One region of the Desulforamulus ruminis DSM 2154 genome, then DNA from elsewhere that is predicted to be linked to it. Evidence: riboswitches for the same ligand, from Rfam matches in the RefSeq annotation. Region 1 holds a riboswitch; the other holds the start of a gene.
What was found. Region 1 has a riboswitch for cyclic di-AMP ahead of kamA (lysine 2,3-aminomutase). Riboswitches for the same ligand answer to the same signal wherever they lie in the genome.
Positions count from the first base shown of each region.

Region 2: it holds a riboswitch for cyclic di-AMP, as region 1 does, so the genes downstream of both, DESRU_RS02855 (APC family permease) here and kamA (lysine 2,3-aminomutase) in region 1, are expected to answer to the same signal.

Region 1 is NC_015589.1:241,439-249,215, reverse strand. It holds gene DESRU_RS01290 (shikimate 5-dehydrogenase) at 1-1,009, opposite strand, end outside; gene DESRU_RS20670 (hypothetical protein) at 983-1,222, shown strand; gene dusB (tRNA dihydrouridine synthase DusB) at 1,202-2,161, opposite strand; gene DESRU_RS01280 (type III pantothenate kinase) at 2,152-2,949, opposite strand; gene DESRU_RS01275 (nitrite/sulfite reductase domain-containing protein) at 3,174-3,830, shown strand; cyclic di-AMP (ydaO/yuaA leader) riboswitch at 4,065-4,206, shown strand; partial or broken gene kamA (lysine 2,3-aminomutase) at 4,381-5,620, shown strand; gene ablB (putative beta-lysine N-acetyltransferase) at 5,623-6,465, shown strand; gene DESRU_RS01260 (biotin transporter BioY) at 6,496-7,071, opposite strand; gene DESRU_RS01255 (biotin--[acetyl-CoA-carboxylase] ligase) at 7,146-7,777, opposite strand, start outside.
Region 2 is NC_015589.1:574,580-582,356, forward strand. It holds gene DESRU_RS02840 (long-chain-fatty-acid--CoA ligase) at 1-1,418, shown strand, start outside; gene DESRU_RS02845 (YtrH family sporulation protein) at 1,533-1,868, shown strand; gene DESRU_RS02850 (sporulation membrane protein YtrI) at 1,865-2,356, shown strand; cyclic di-AMP (ydaO/yuaA leader) riboswitch at 2,514-2,642, shown strand; gene DESRU_RS02855 (APC family permease) at 2,730-4,616, shown strand; gene DESRU_RS02860 (hypothetical protein) at 4,650-6,845, shown strand; gene DESRU_RS02865 (NIPSNAP family protein) at 6,958-7,266, shown strand; gene DESRU_RS21055 (helix-turn-helix domain-containing protein) at 7,609-7,777, shown strand, end outside.

The sequences.
Region 1 (7,777 bases):
CAAAACTTCGCCAGCCTGCCAGTTTAAAGCCGTGCTTCCGGCCCAGTTTATGCATTTCTTCCACTTGTTTTAAGGTAAGATCCCGGCCCAGGGTATAGCTTTCCAGTCTTCCTTCCAGGGCCAAAATCATGGTTTCCGCCATGCAGGCGTAAGCAGTCCGGGGTGGGAAACCAAAATTAAAATTAAAATTTACATCACCGGGAACTTCTACCAGTCCTCCTTCAATCACCAGCACATCATCTCTTTTCTCTACCACCCGGCGGGAAACATCCCTCGGCCGGGCAACATCACAAATGACCGCCCCGGCTTTTAAATCCTCCGGCTCAATAATGGCATCCGCCGAACTGGTCACCGTTATCACCAGATCTGCGGTCCGCAGGATGGATTTAATATTGGAGGTGACATTGGCAGCCAGACCTGTTTCAAACAGAATGCGATCCGCTAAAACATGCAGCTTGGCCTCATTTCTACCAATCAAAGTTAAGTGGTTGACATCCCTGGCCAGGGATAACGCACAAACACTGCCGATGGACCCGGTGGCTCCAACCACAACAATCCGGGCTTTTTTTAAATCATGTCCCATCAGTATGGCTGCTTTTTTGGCCCCTTCCAGCGTGGTAGCCACGGTATAGCTGTTCCCAGTTGTTACCGGAATATTCAGGTTCTTAGCAATGGTGATCCCGGCATCCCCGATGACCTTGGTAAAGGCCCCTAGTCCCACCACCTGAGCCCCCAGTTTCTCTGCCAGCCGGGCTGTTTGTATAATTTTGTTTAATACAAAAGGAGTGGGAAGAGACATCATTTGCCTGGCCGTCAGTAGGCAGGAAACAAAAAATCCTTCGGTGGCGGCGCTGGGAGACTGTATTCCGGTAATGGGTGATATTTTTACAGGAGGAAGTATTTTTAAAGTTCTTTCCAGCAGGGTATCCGGCATATACCTGGCAAAATGAAATTTTCTGGCCACATCACTGCAATCCAGCGGATGAATGATAAAAGCAAAACGGTTCATTCTGTCTCCCCTTCTTCCCGTTTCGTTAATATACCCATAACAGCATATGCCTTGGGGGAGATATTCATTATTCTTTTAGTGGAAGAATGGCAAAATATTATAGATATGGCAACTCTTAAAATAACAAAAATAAAAAGCGAGCATTTAACTCGCCAAAGATTTTGCTGTAAAGAAGAAGTCTGTTTTTCAATTCTAGTCCAGCAGGGAGTTTAAAATATTCTCAATTTCCTTTTGGGTGGTGGATTTATTGATGTTCTCCCGGATGCGGGCCGCCCCACGAATGCCTTTGGTATACCAGGCCGCGTGTTTTCTCATTTCACAAACAGCCACCCGTTCCCCCTTGGATTCCACCATTAACTCCATATGCCGGATGGCAGTGGCAATCCGTTCCTGGGCCGAGGGCGGGGACAGTTCGGCACCGGTTTTCAAAAAATGAAGGACCTCCCGGAACAACCAGGGATTGCCCATGGCGGCCCGGCCGATCATAATACCGTCGCACCCGGTTTCCTGCAGCATGCGGGCAGCGTCTTCAGGGGTCCAAATGTCCCCATTGCCGATGACCGGCACCTTTACCGCTTCCTTTACTTCTTTAATAATATGCCAGTCGGCTTTACCGCTGTAGAATTGATTCCTGGTCCGCCCATGAACAGCTACCGCAGAGGCTCCGGCTTCCACCACCAGCCGGGCAAATTCAACGGCATTGACGGAATCGGCATCCCAGCCTTTACGCATTTTTACGGTAACAGGAAGGCCCGGAACAGCCGCCACCACCGCTTCAACAATTCGGGCTGCCAGCTCAGGCTTTTTCATCAGGGCGCAGCCTTCCTGGTTCCTCACAATTTTGGGCGTAGGACAACCCATATTAATGTCCACCATGCTGGCTCCCCGCTCCGCCACTAAAACAGCGGCCCGCCCCATGGTCTCCGGGTTAGAACCAAAAATCTGTACGCTCAGAGGGGGCTGCTCATCCCGGAAATCCAGCATGCGGTAGGTTCTTGGATTGGCGTAAATCAGCGCCAGGTCGCTGATCATTTCGGTCACTACCAGTCCACACCCGTTCTCCCGGGCCAGGATGCGGAAGGCCCTGTCGGTAACCCCGGCCATGGGAGCAGAAACAATCCTGTTGGCCAATTTTATGCTGCCTATTTGCATGACTGCCCCCCGGAAACCGGGTGATTTTGATTTCTTTCATAGATCATTCTTAGTCCTGTCAAAGTGAGGGATGGATTGATTTTATCAATTACGGTGGTTTCCGGGGCAATCACTTTGGCCAGTCCTCCCGTAGCAACAACCTGGGTTTCCGGCCCCAGTTCCTGCTTCATGCGTCTTACCATGATTTCCACCTGTCCGGCAAAGCCAAAAACAATCCCCGACTGCATGGCGCTGATGGTGTTTCTCCCAATCACTCCCGGGGGCTTGTTTAATTCCACTCGCGGCAGCTTGGCAGCCTTGTTGAACAGCGCCTCGGTGGAAATACCGATGCCCGGTGCAATGGCCCCTCCGAGATATTCCCCTTTAGCGGTTACACAGCAAAAAGTGGTGGCTGTCCCAAAATCAACGATAATTAAAGGGCCGCCGTAAAGAGAGTACCCCGCCACAGCGTTCACAATGCGGTCCGCTCCCAATTCCCGGGGATTATCTAATTTAATGGAAATTCCTGTTTTAATTCCCGGTCCCACTAAAACAGGATTCAGGTTAAAAAACTTTTCGATCATGGATTCAATCAGGCTGTTTACCGGGGGTACCACGGAAGAAATCACCACTCCGGTCACCGCCTTCATATTCAGTCCGGACAAGCCAAAGAGCTCTTTCAACAGGACTCCGTATTCATCGGCGGTGCGGTTGCGATCGGTAGACAGGCGCCAGTTGGCCGCCAGGATTTTATCGTTAAAGACGCCAAAAACAATGTTGGTATTGCCGATATCTATGGCCAGTATCAAGGTTCGCTTCCTCCCTTGAGTCTCATGGAATTACTTTTAGTCAAAAGCAATTCTACCAGATTTAATTGGAAAAGTACAACCGTATCACCCCTGCATCCATCGTTTCACTCTGCATCCGGCAGTGCAAATTTTCTTTTTCTTCGGACTTTATGGATTAGGGCAGGGACAAAAATGGAGCCTGTCGAATAAATGTAAATTTACTACTTCTTCAGGAGGAATATACGATGACCCACTCCCCCAAAGGAGCCATTTTACAGCGCGACGGAACCTACGCTATCGTGCCGAAAACCACGGCGGGCCTGCTGAATGCAGAAATCCTCAGGAAATTAGCCGATGTGGTGGAGAAATACCAAATTCCCGTGGTCAAGCTGACCGCTTCCCAACGGATTGCTCTGGTGGGAATCAAGGGTGAAGATGTAGACAATCTCTGGACTGATTTGGGTATGGACCCGGCTCCTGCCACCGGACTCTGTGTACGAAGTGTCCAAGCTTGTCCCGGAATCAGTTTCTGTAAATACGGAAAGCAGGATTCTCTGGCTCTGGCCACCCTGTTGGACCGGAATTTTAGCGGGATGATTTTGCCTAACAAGTTTAAAATAGGAATCTCCGGCTGTCCCCTAAACTGTGCCGAAGCCTGGATGAGGGACCTGGGCGCCTTTGGCAAACCCAAGGGTTTCAGTGTGGTGATCGGCGGCAACTCCGGTTCGGTTCCTCATATCGGGCAATTGCTGGCAGAGGACCTAACCATGGATGAAGTGGTTGCCCTTTCCCAAAGGCTAATTAATTTTTATAAGGAAAACGCCAAAACCGGTGAACGAATGTTCAAGTTTGTAGAGCGACTGGGTTTAGAGGAAATCAGAAGGGCCGTACAGGCTTCATAAAAGATACCGCATCATAAAAAGTCCTGCCCTGGCAGGGCTTTTTATGTGAATAAAGGTAAGAAATAGAATCCATGGGATTGTATTTCCCATTAGCCGGCGTATTGGCAAATATTTTTTAGCATTTGTCGCCTTCACCGTGCCATATCCCTTCTTATCCCATGAAACGCCCTATTAACATCTTTTATAAGGTTATAATAATTCAGGCAATTGATGATAAAATAAACTATAAAATGAATATGGCTTTCGCTTAATCTCTCTTTTTGAGAGAGCGGGGGAACCAATCAATTGGGGTTAATACAGTGTGCTCACACTGTTAGGGTTATACTTTTCAATCCGAACCCGTCAGCTAACTTCGTAGGCGTAGAAAAGTTAAGCAATACAGCCGGATTTTTGGCTATTTTGTTATACATTTTTATGCCCTTCTCCCCTGGATAATATTTCCGGGGATTTTTTATTTCTTACGATATGTTGCCGGGGCAACCCTTATTTCCGGTTCAAAGTCATTCGATAAACCCATTTTTATTCAACAATTTATACAAGGGGGAATTTTGTGAGGGAAAAACCCGAGATTTTAGAGAAATGGAATGTTACGGAAGAACAGTGGAACGACTGGCGCTGGCAGATCAGCAATCGCATAACAGATGCCCAAAAATTATCCCGGTTTATTCGCCTCTCCAAGGAGCAAATGGAGGGAATCACAGTCTGTCTAAAAAAATTCAGGATGGCCATTACTCCTTACTATCTGAGTCTGATTAACCCTACGGAACGATACTGTCCTATTGCTTTGCAGTCTATTCCGAATCCCAAGGAACTGGTCTATACCAGAGGTGACATGAGGGACCCTTTGCACGAAGACGTGGATTCGCCTGTTCCCGGTTTAACACACCGCTATCCCGATAGAGTTTTGCTATTAGTTACGGACTGTTGTTCTATGTACTGCCGTCACTGCACCCGCCGGAGGATGGCCGGTCAGCATGATCAATCACTGCCCAAAGACCAATTGGACCGAGCCTTCAACTATATTCGCAATAAGCCCGCCATTCGGGATGTGGTTATTTCCGGCGGCGACCCTTTCACACTTACCGATAAGCAATTGGAGTACATTCTAAAGAAACTTCGCTCCATAGAAACTTCGCTCCATTAAACATGTGGAAATTATCCGTCTGGGCACCCGAACCCCGGTGGTGCTTCCCCAGCGAATCACCCCGGAACTGTGCTCAATGCTGGAAAAATATCATCCGGTTTGGGTTAACACTCACTTTAATCATCCGTCGGAAATTACTCCCGAGGCTACCGAGGCTGTGGCCCGTTTGGCCAAAGCCGGTATCCCCGTTAATAACCAGTCTGTTCTACTCCGGGGTATTAACGACCGTCCGGACATCATGAAGAGATTGGTGCAGAATTTACTAAAGATCCGCGTCCGGCCTTATTATCTCTACCAGTGTGACCTTTCGGAGGGGATTGGACACTTCCGGACCCCGGTCAGTGCCGGCATAGAAATTATTGAATCCCTGCGTGGCCATACCTCCGGTCTGTCCATTCCAACCTATGTAATTGATGCGCCGGGCGGCGGCGGAAAAATTCCCCTTGGCCCTAATTACCTGCTGTCCCAGGGTAAAGGAAAAATCGTTCTGAGAAATTTTGAGGGCAATATCTATCTGTATACCGAACCCGGCCAGGAGGAAGAGAAATATTCGTCCGCCAAGCTGGGAGTTGCCGGCTTAATGCAGAGTGGAGCGATCACCCTAAAGCCGGACGATGAAATAATTACCGTTGGAGGGAGCAGATAATCATGGAACCGGTCTCCAGACATAAAGACGAATTTTCCGTAGACGCCCTAGTGGATAAAGAAAACCTCCGAATCTGGATCCAGGACTATCGAGTCAAAGATCCTTTACTTTTTAGCCAATATCTAACCCGGTGGGCTAAAGAAGAAAGCTTGGAGAAAATTATTCTTCCTGCCCGGGAAGAAGACTTAAAAAGCTTTCAGGAAAATGGCTTTGTACTGGAAGGCGTTATTGAGGCTTACTATCCCGATTCGAAAGGCTATTTTCTATCGGCCTACCCCTGCATCCGTCGGGGAAAATCATTATTTCTTCAGGAAGAACAGGCCATGTTAAAAAAAATATTGTCCCAACCCAGGCTCACTAAAGGTTGTTTACCTGAAGAATTCCTTTTGCGCCGGGCCACAAAACAGGATATTAACCGGATGGCCGACCTGTTCCGTCAAGTGTTTGCCACTTACCCGACTCCGATATATACCCCCCGTTACCTGAATTGTGCCATGGAAAAAGGGGATCTCTATATGGTCGTTTATCATGGCCAGCAGCTTGTGGGTGCGGCTGCAGCAGAAATTGACCGGGATTACGGTCGAACCGAACTGACCAATTGCGCCACTCATCCGGATTACCGGGGCTTAGGCTTAAATACGCTTCTCCTGAAAGAACTTGAGCAGTGCTGTCTGAACCGGCATCCCCGTTGCCTTTACAGCCTGGCCCGGTCCTCCTCTTATGGGATGAATTTGATTCTCCATCGTCTGGGCTATCGGTTTCAAGGTACCTTGATTAATAATTGCCATATTGCCGGCAGGTTTGAAAATATGAATCTTTGGGTAAAGCCAGGTCTCAGGATCTGAGAGATAAAAACAGCTCAAACAGGCGACTGTCTATTTATACTTCGACGAATACCTAGGCAAACGCCGGTGAATCGCCCTGGCCAGCAGTCCCACAACCACCGCTTTCAGCAGATCCCACACAAAAAAAGGAATAAAGCCGATTTTCAGCACGGCCATAATAGAAGTTGCTTTCCCCAGATAAAAATTTAAGGTGCCGTAAATATAGGGCAGTCCGATCAGGTAAATCACTGCCATTCCCGCCAGGGAGGCTATAATATACCGGTATAGGCTGGCCGGCCCGCGGTTTTCCAAAAGCCGGCCCGCAATATAGGCCGCCGGTACCTGCGCCAGTAAGAATCCAAAGGTTGGCTTTAGCAGGTACATAACCCCCCCAAAGGGTTCAGTGGCAAAAACCGGCAGGCCTGCCAGCCCCAGCAGCAGATAAACCACCATACTCAAAGCCCCGGTTCTGGCCCCCAGCAGTACGCCCGCCAGTACCGCCACCAGGGGCTGCAGGCTAAAGGGCACTACGGCATAAACAAAGGGAATCCGGGTAACAACCGTAACCACCACCATGAATGCCGCCATTAACCCCGCCAAAACCATTTCTCTATGTGTAAATTTCAAAGCAATCTCTCCCTTTGTTAACTTTATTATGATTACAGGTTTACATTTACGGCATATTTTTAAAGCCCGTCCATTTAATGATGTCCGGGCCGCAGGGAAACTTCCCCCGAATGGAAGATTTTTCTGCTGCCATCCGCCAGCCTTAACACCAAGGCCCCATGAGCATCAATATCCTCCATCAACCCCTGCCAAACCTCGTGCAGCCCACTGACCTGTACCGGAGATTCCAGCCAAAGGGCGTTTTCCTTCCACAGGGTCCTTACCGGAGCAAAGCCCTGCTCTTGCCACAGGTCATACAAAAAATCCAACTGCTCCAAAATGGCCCCCAGCAATTTTGACCGGCTTATTTTTCTTCCAGTAAACGCCCTGAGAGAAATGGCTGAATGGATCAATTCTCCCAAATCTTCAGATCGCTGGTTGACATTGACCCCGATGCCAAGCACCAGATATTTTACCTGATCCGCTTCCGCCGCCATTTCGGCCAGAATGCCGCACACTTTTAAGCCTTGGAGGTAAACATCGTTGGGCCATTTAACCCCTGCGGGCACTCCCAGTTCTTGCTTCAGGGCATTGACCACGGCAACCGCTCCCAGCATGGTTAGCTGGGATACTTCCATGGGATTGACCTTGGGATAAAGGATAATAGAAAAAGACAGCCCTGCACCGGACGGGGCTCTCCATACCCGCCCCAACCGGCCTTTGCCGG
Region 2 (7,777 bases), 330 kb from region 1:
CTAATTGCCCACAAACAGTGATTGCCTATTATGCAGTGATTCGATTAGGCGCCATTGTAGTCATGAATAACCCTCTTTATGTGGAACGGGAGTTGCTTTACCAGTTAAATAATTCAGGGGCAGAGACCATTATTTTTTTGGACCAGTTTCAGCCCAAAATATCGAATATAAAATCACAGACCTCTCTTAAAGTGTTCATTTCCACCGGCATATCCGATTATCTGGCCATGCCGGCAATGCTTCCCGCCCCGGAAACACAACCGGTTCTAAATCCCCCTCCGGGAACGGACATTCTCTGTTTTGAGGACTTGCTGCAGAAGAATTCTCCTAAGCCGCCGGAGGTTGAGTTGGATTTTGAGAAGGAGTTGGCCGTGCTGCAATATACCGGAGGAACCACCGGTGTATCCAAAGGGGCCATGCTGACCCATAAAAATTTGGTGGCCAACGTACTGCAGACCGGTGCCTGGCTGACCATTTGCAAAGAAGCCCGGGAAAGATTTTTTTGTGTATTGCCTTTTTATCATGTCTTTGCCATGACCACGTGCATGAACTTATCCATTTATCTGAGCTCCGCCATGATACTCATTCCCCGTTTGGAATTGAATAATTTATTAAAACTAATTAACGATTACCGCCCCACTATTTTTCAGGCGGTTCCGTCCCTTTATGTGGCCATCATTTCACATCCGGAAGTTCAACAATATGATCTTTCATCCATTAGTTGCTGTCTGAGCGGCGGGGCTCCCCTGCCCATCGAGGTGCAAGAAAAATTTGAAGCCATAACCGGGGGGAAATTGGTGGAGGGCTACGGTTTGACGGAAGCTGCGCCGGTGACCCACTGTAATCCCATTGAAGGAAAGAAGGTCAATGGGTCCATTGGGCTGGCTTTCCCCAATACCGATGTGAAGATTGTAGAAGTGGAAAAGGGTCTGGAGGAAGTACCGCTGGGAGAGACCGGTGAATTATGTATTAAGGGACCTCAGGTGATGAAGGGTTATTGGCATATGCCCGAAGAGACGGCGGCGGCCTTGCGGGACGGCTGGCTTTATACCGGGGATATTGCCCGTATGGATGAGCAGGGTTTTACTTATATTGTAGACCGTAAAAAGGACATGGTCATTACCTGGGGTTATAATGTATATCCCCGAGAGGTGGAAGAGGTTTTATATCAGCACCCCAAGGTTAAAGAAGCGGCGGTCATTGGTATTCCGGACGCCACCCGGGGTGAAGTGATTAAGGCTTTTATCGTTTTAAAAGAGGGGCAGCAGGCCACCAAAGAGGAAATTGCCGGCTTTTGCCGAAAAAATCTGGCCAATTACAAGGTGCCCAGAAAGATTGAATTTCGCAGTGAACTGCCCAAATCTCCTGTGGGTAAAATATTGCGCCGCATGCTGTCGGAAGAGACAAAGCAACCATAACCAAGTATTTTTAAGCAGGCTTAAGGCCTGCTTTTTGCTTATGAGATGAAGGGGTGTAACGGGCATATTTTAGAACTTTTTCTAATAATCATTAGGAGATTGTCCCTGGGAGGGATGCCCGTGGAAACCTTTGAACAAAAAGTGCTTTTAATTTTTTTTACTGCCCTGGGAATTATGCTGGGGGCGGTGCTGATCGGTTCCCTGGCTGCGGTACTGGTACGGGAGCCTTCTCTGACGGTGATGTTAAAATTAGCCCGGGATATTAAAATTTGGGCCATTGCAGCAGCCATCGGGGGAACCTTTTCGACCTTTGAAATTCTGGAAAGCGGTCTTTTTAACGGAGAGGTCCGGGCGGTGGTCAAACAAATTTTTTATATCCTTAGTGCTCTGGCGGGAACCCAGGCCGGTTATTATCTGATACTGGCCATCTGCGGGGGAAGTTCCGAATGAAGTGGAGATGGCTAAAGAGTCTGGCTTTCTTCCTGCTGGGAGCACTGCTGGGAGCTGCGGCAATTAATGTTCTGATTGGCCATCAAGTGGACCGCTTGGCCATGACCAACCGGATTTTACAAACCCGGCTGGAGGATACCACCGTTGAACTGCAAAGAATCAAAGAAAGCTCCAGCCAAAAGGAAAAGTATACTGTGAATGCGGTTGAAACCTACTTATTGCTGGATTCCCGAGAGGGTTTGACCGAATATGACGACATAAGGCTCAAACTGGAAGTGAACGAAAAAATAAAGATCTGGCTGAAACCATTAATGGGTCAAGAGGTAAAAACCCTGGATATCCTTTGGATACCCAGCGTAGTGGATAACCGGGAAATTGAAGTGAATGGAAACCACTACCAATTAAAAACCTATTTAGCTATTATCAGCGAAAAGATCACCCTTTACCTAAAAGTAACGCTTCAAAAAAAGGAAAAAAATCAAGTTTAGAAAAATAAAAAGAGATGAAAAAACAGTCCCTGAAACGATTGATTGAGATTGAGGAAAACCATTTCGTACAAAGAACTAAAACGGATTTTTTTAAAGGAAAATGAGGCTGTACTTTGTAATTTAACAGGCGTAGTATTGGTTCAGTGACAACCATACAATCTTATAAGCGCTGAATTCAGTTGAAACGGGGGAACCAATTTTCAGGGGTGAATCCATCACGTTATGGTAGGGTTAATCTTCGACCCGAATCCGTCAGCTAACCTCGTAAGCGTGGAAGAAATAATCCGGGTTTTGACCTGGATTACTTGTCATGCCATGCCAACGGACGGTGCTTTTAAGCGCCGTTATTTTTATGTTCTGGGAGGCAATAATAATGTTTAGGTACAGCCGGAATTTTCAGTTTGGGGGACAGGTCAATTTGTTTCAAATGTTGAAACGTTTCATTATAGGAAAACCCTTGCATAACCAGGACATTGTCCGGGAAAAGCTTCCCAAATGGAAAGCCCTGGCCATTTTTTCTTCCGATGCTTTATCTTCCGTGGCCTACGGTCCGGAGATGGTGATTGCTATGCTCACCGTTCCGGGATTTGTGGCCTATGGGTATGTGGCGCCGGTATCACTGGCCATCCTGCTTCTTCTAGGGCTGGTGACCATTTCTTATGTCCAGGTGGCCAAGGCCAACCCTGGCGGCGGAGGCTCCTATTCCGTGGGCAAAAAAAATCTGGGGGAGATACCCTCCCTGATCGCCGCCGCCGCTTTGTTAATTGATTATAGCCTTACGGTGGCGGTGAGTATTTCTTCCGGCACCGATGCCATTATCTCAGCCCTGCCTGTTCTAATACCCCATCGCGTGGGTATTGATTTATTTGTATTGTTTGGTATATTAATGCTTATTAACCTGAGGGGCATTCGGGAATCATCCACAGCCTTTGTTTTTCCAACCTATGGTTTTATCCTAGGTATCTTTTTTCTGCTGGGTACCGGCCTGTATCACGCTTTAACCGGAGCCGCTCCGGTGATCCCGTCTTCCTCCCTGGAAGCGCATTTTAACTGGGCTGTTCTTTTTTTAGCCCTGAAGGCTTTTTCTAACGGCTGCAGTTCCATGACCGGGATTGAAGCTATCTCCAACGGAGTTCCCATGTTTAAGGAACCCGGATACCGCAATGCCCAGGTAACCACCTACTGCATGTCCGTCCTGCTGGGAACCATGTTTTTGGGCATTACCTTTTTAAATATGCATTTTCATTTGCTGCAGCAGGAAAATGTAACCATGTTGTCACAGTTGGCGGAAGGTGTATTTGGGCGGGGGTGGCTTTATTATTACATCCAGGTGTTGACCATGTTAATCCTTTACCTGGCGGCCAACACCGCTTATAATGGTTTGCCTCCGCTCCTGTCCCTGCTGGCCAGGGACGGTTACATGCCGAGGTATCTTGCGGCCCGGGGAGACCGATTGGTTTTTTCTAACGGCATTGTTTTTTTAAGTGTTATTTCTGCATTATTAATTATTGGCTATAATGGTAATACGGAACACCTTATCTCTCTATATGCGGTAGGCGTATTCCTTTCCTTCACCATTGCTCAGTCCGGTATGGTGGTGCACTGGCGCCGGGAAGGGACCGCAGGATGGAAAGGAAGAGCCCTGCTAAACGGGGTGGGGGCATCCATCACCGGAATTGTTGTACTGGTGATTATGGTTACTAAATTCACTGCCGGAGCCTGGTTGATCCTGCTGGCCATTCCCCTGCAAATCTATATTTTTAAAAGAATTCATTGCCACTATCAGGACATGAGAGAACAACTGGTTTTACCACAGGAAATATTAGAAAGCCACCAGGTACCGGTTCGTCAGGGCAAACATTGGGTGATTGTTCCGGTGGCGGGGGTTAACCGGGTGGTAGCCAATACCCTGGGTTATGCCAAAAGGCTGTCACCCCATGTGGTGGCATTGTATGTGGCTACCGATGATGTTGCCTATGAAAAAGTTCAGGGGCGTTGGGAGCGATGGAATCCCGGCGTGGAATTAAAAGCCATCAAATCCAACTATCGTACAATTCTAAAACCATTGCTTCAATATATCGATGAGATTGAGCAGATAAGCCAGCCGGAAGACTTTATCACCGTTTTAATACCGGAGTTTGAGACCAAGAAATGGTGGCACAGGCTGCTGCACAATCAAACCGGGTTTATTCTGCGCACGCTGCTAATTATGAATAAGCGTGTAGCTGTTACCGTAGTACCCTATCACCTTGAAAAATGACCCAGAGGGTAAAGAGAATGTGGAGGGAGTTATTTGCAGTTTTTGTTGCGGCAAAAGATTTTTATTCATTTTTTGATATTACTGGTGCTGGTGGGCGCATTCCCCCCTCCCTGCCTGGCCGGGGAAGCCAAAGCGAAGGTTCGGCGTGTTGTAATGGTGATTATGGACCGCATTGATATGGACGATTACAACGGACCCTATCTTCAGAATGTAAAAAGCCTGACCTCCCATGGTTCGGTGGGCTTAATGAATAATAATACCGGTGCAGGGCTTTACCCCATGCATACCTATCCGACCCTTGGCGGGGGAGCCCATCTGGTAGGTGGTCCGGAGGCTCAAAAGGCTTTTAATGAAAACGGTTTTACGTTGCCGCGCAGCGAATATATCAGCCGCACCGGGATACAACCGGAGGCCGGCAATGTGTTTCAGTTGGCGATTGGAGAATTAATCAGAAGAAACAACGAGCTGCCCTACCCGGCTAAGCCCGGCGCCCTGGGAGAGGCCCTGCATCAGGCCGGGTTAAAAACCGCAGTTATAGGCAATTCCGACACGGCGGATCTGCCCAGAAGGCTTGCCTCCACCATCAGTATGGATGGCAGAGGCCTTACCGATATGGGAGATGTGGAAGAGTCGGTCCTCACCCCGGCGGCTCTGGTACCGGGCAGCCTGCAAACCGATTATGCGGCCTTATTGAACCGGTTTGAACAGTTCAGGGAAAAGGGTGCGTCCTTGATGGTCATTGAAACGGGAGACACCACCCGGATTTATGAAGAAAAGGACAAAGCCACGGACAAAGTATATCAGGAACAAAGGGCTGCCGCTTTAATCAGAACCGACCGGTTTATCGGCCAATTGGTTGATAAAATGGATTTTTCCAGGGAAATACTGCTGGTGGTAACTCCCACTCCCACCGAAAAGGCCCTGGGGCAACGAAAAAATTTAACTTTTGTTTTTGCTTTGGGGCCGGGATTTCCTGCCGACACGCTCCTTACCTCAGGGACCACCAAGCGGGACGGGATTATTATGAATACCGATCTTGCTCCGGGTATCTTAACGGCGCTGGGGTTGCCCAAACCGGTAAACATGTCGGGCCGCTCCATTAGTGCTTCTCCATTTCAACCGGAGGAAGGGAGTTTAAGCTATCTCCAAAAGCTAAACCAGGATATTGTAACCGTGGCCCAGGCCAGACTGCCCTTTCATACAACCTACGTAACTCTTCTGATCGGCATATTAGGCCTGGGTATATACAGTTTATGCTTTAACCACCCTATAAAAGGAATCAAACCGCTGGTGCTGGGAATTATGTCCTTTCCTCTAGCCGAACTGCTGCTTCCTCTTTTACCAGGGGCTTCCGTGCCGGTCCTGGCCCTTGAGCTGATTTTGGCCACCGCCGTCATCACCGGCATGGTTGTTTGGATCGACAGGATAAAAGGAAACCAGGCTTTGATTTTTATTTCCCTCCTTACCGCTTTTTTAATTTTAATGGATATTATGAACGGCTCTTTTCTGATGAAGAGATCCTTGTTGGGTTATGATCCCATTGTGGGTGCAAGATTCTACGGCATTGGCAATGAATATGCGGGTGTTCTGATGGGGGCTTTACTCTTAGGCACTACGGCTGCGCTTGAATTTTGGCGGCCATGGCGTAAGTACCTTCTGGTTGCCAGCGGACTGATGTATCTTTTTACCGTTTATGCCGTGGGCGCGCCTCATTTAGGCACCAAGGTGGGCGGAGCTATTACGGTGATCCCTACCTTTCTTTTAACTTTTTTGCTTTTGCTGGGGGTGCACATCCGGCTGCGTACGGTTGCTGTCATTGGACTGGCCGCCCTGCTGGGGGTTGGCGCTTTCATTGCCTTTGACCTTTTCCGGCCTCCCGAATTGCGTTCCCATATGGGGTCCGTTGCGTCCCTGCTGCTCTCTTCCGGATTTGCTGAAGTGTTGAATATCATCCAGCGGAAGTGGGATATGAACCTGAAGCTGTTAAAATATTCGGCCTGGAGCAGAGCTTTAATGGCCAGTCTGGCCGTATTTGTGATCATGTATTTCCGGCCTTGGGGGATTAGAAGCATTGGCGCCAAGTATCCGTACCTTCATAAGGGTTTCATCGGCATGATCATGGCCGCCCTGATTTCTCTAGCGGTGAATGATGCCGGTGTACTGGCGGCAGCAACCACATTATTATTTGGGGCGCCGGCCTTGCTTTATCTAGCGTTAAAGGAAAGTTGACGGCAGCAATCAACAGGGGGTGGGAGGAGTTCCTTTTTGGCAAGATTCTTGTTAAATAATTGATTAACCGGAAAGCATGGGGATTTTAAAATTGATTTTTGGAGGTTTTATTTTGGTTACGTGCTGTACCAAATACGTATTTGATCCCAGTAAACTTCACAGTTTTGAAACCTTTATAAAAATGTTAATACCTATTTATAAACGTCTTGGAGCCTCCGGCGTAAATTACCTCCTGCCTTACGAAGGGCCAAATAATATTGCCCTGGAGCTGTTTAGTTTTTCCAGCCTGGCAGCCTATGATGAATTTAGAACCATCCGCAAGTCCGATCCTGAATATCAAAGCGCCTGTAAATATGCTGAAAAATGCGGGTTTATCCTGAGCTATGACCGGAGCTTCATGCGTCCTGTTCCGGAGTTTTAAGGTTATACAGTCAGGCATAAAGCTGCCTTAAGAAGGTTGATACAAAAAGGGACTGCCGCAAAACGACTTGGCATAGCGCCTAAGAGCAGATAATCCGGCGAACAACCTAGGCTAATAAGAAATAGAACACGGATTGGACGGATGATACGGATTTACGCGGATTTTAGTTAAAATTACAAGATCCGCGAGAATCTGTGGAAATCCGTAAAATCCGCGTTCTATTCTCTTTTTATTTTTGGGAAATAAAAGGCTGTGCAATCCAACCATTTCGGTTTTTGATATGCTCCCCATATGGTAGACAGGTTAAATAAAAAAACCGGCTATCATGAGGGGAGCATTTTAATGTCAAAAATAAATCAATACAAAGCAGCAGAGAAACTAGCAATACTACAGGAACTTGAAACAGGTCAGGCTACCTGTGTAGAGATAGCTAAAAAATATGATATTAGTGTGACTACCTTGGTTAAATGGCGACATCGATATGAATTGTACGGATATGAAGGGCTAGAAA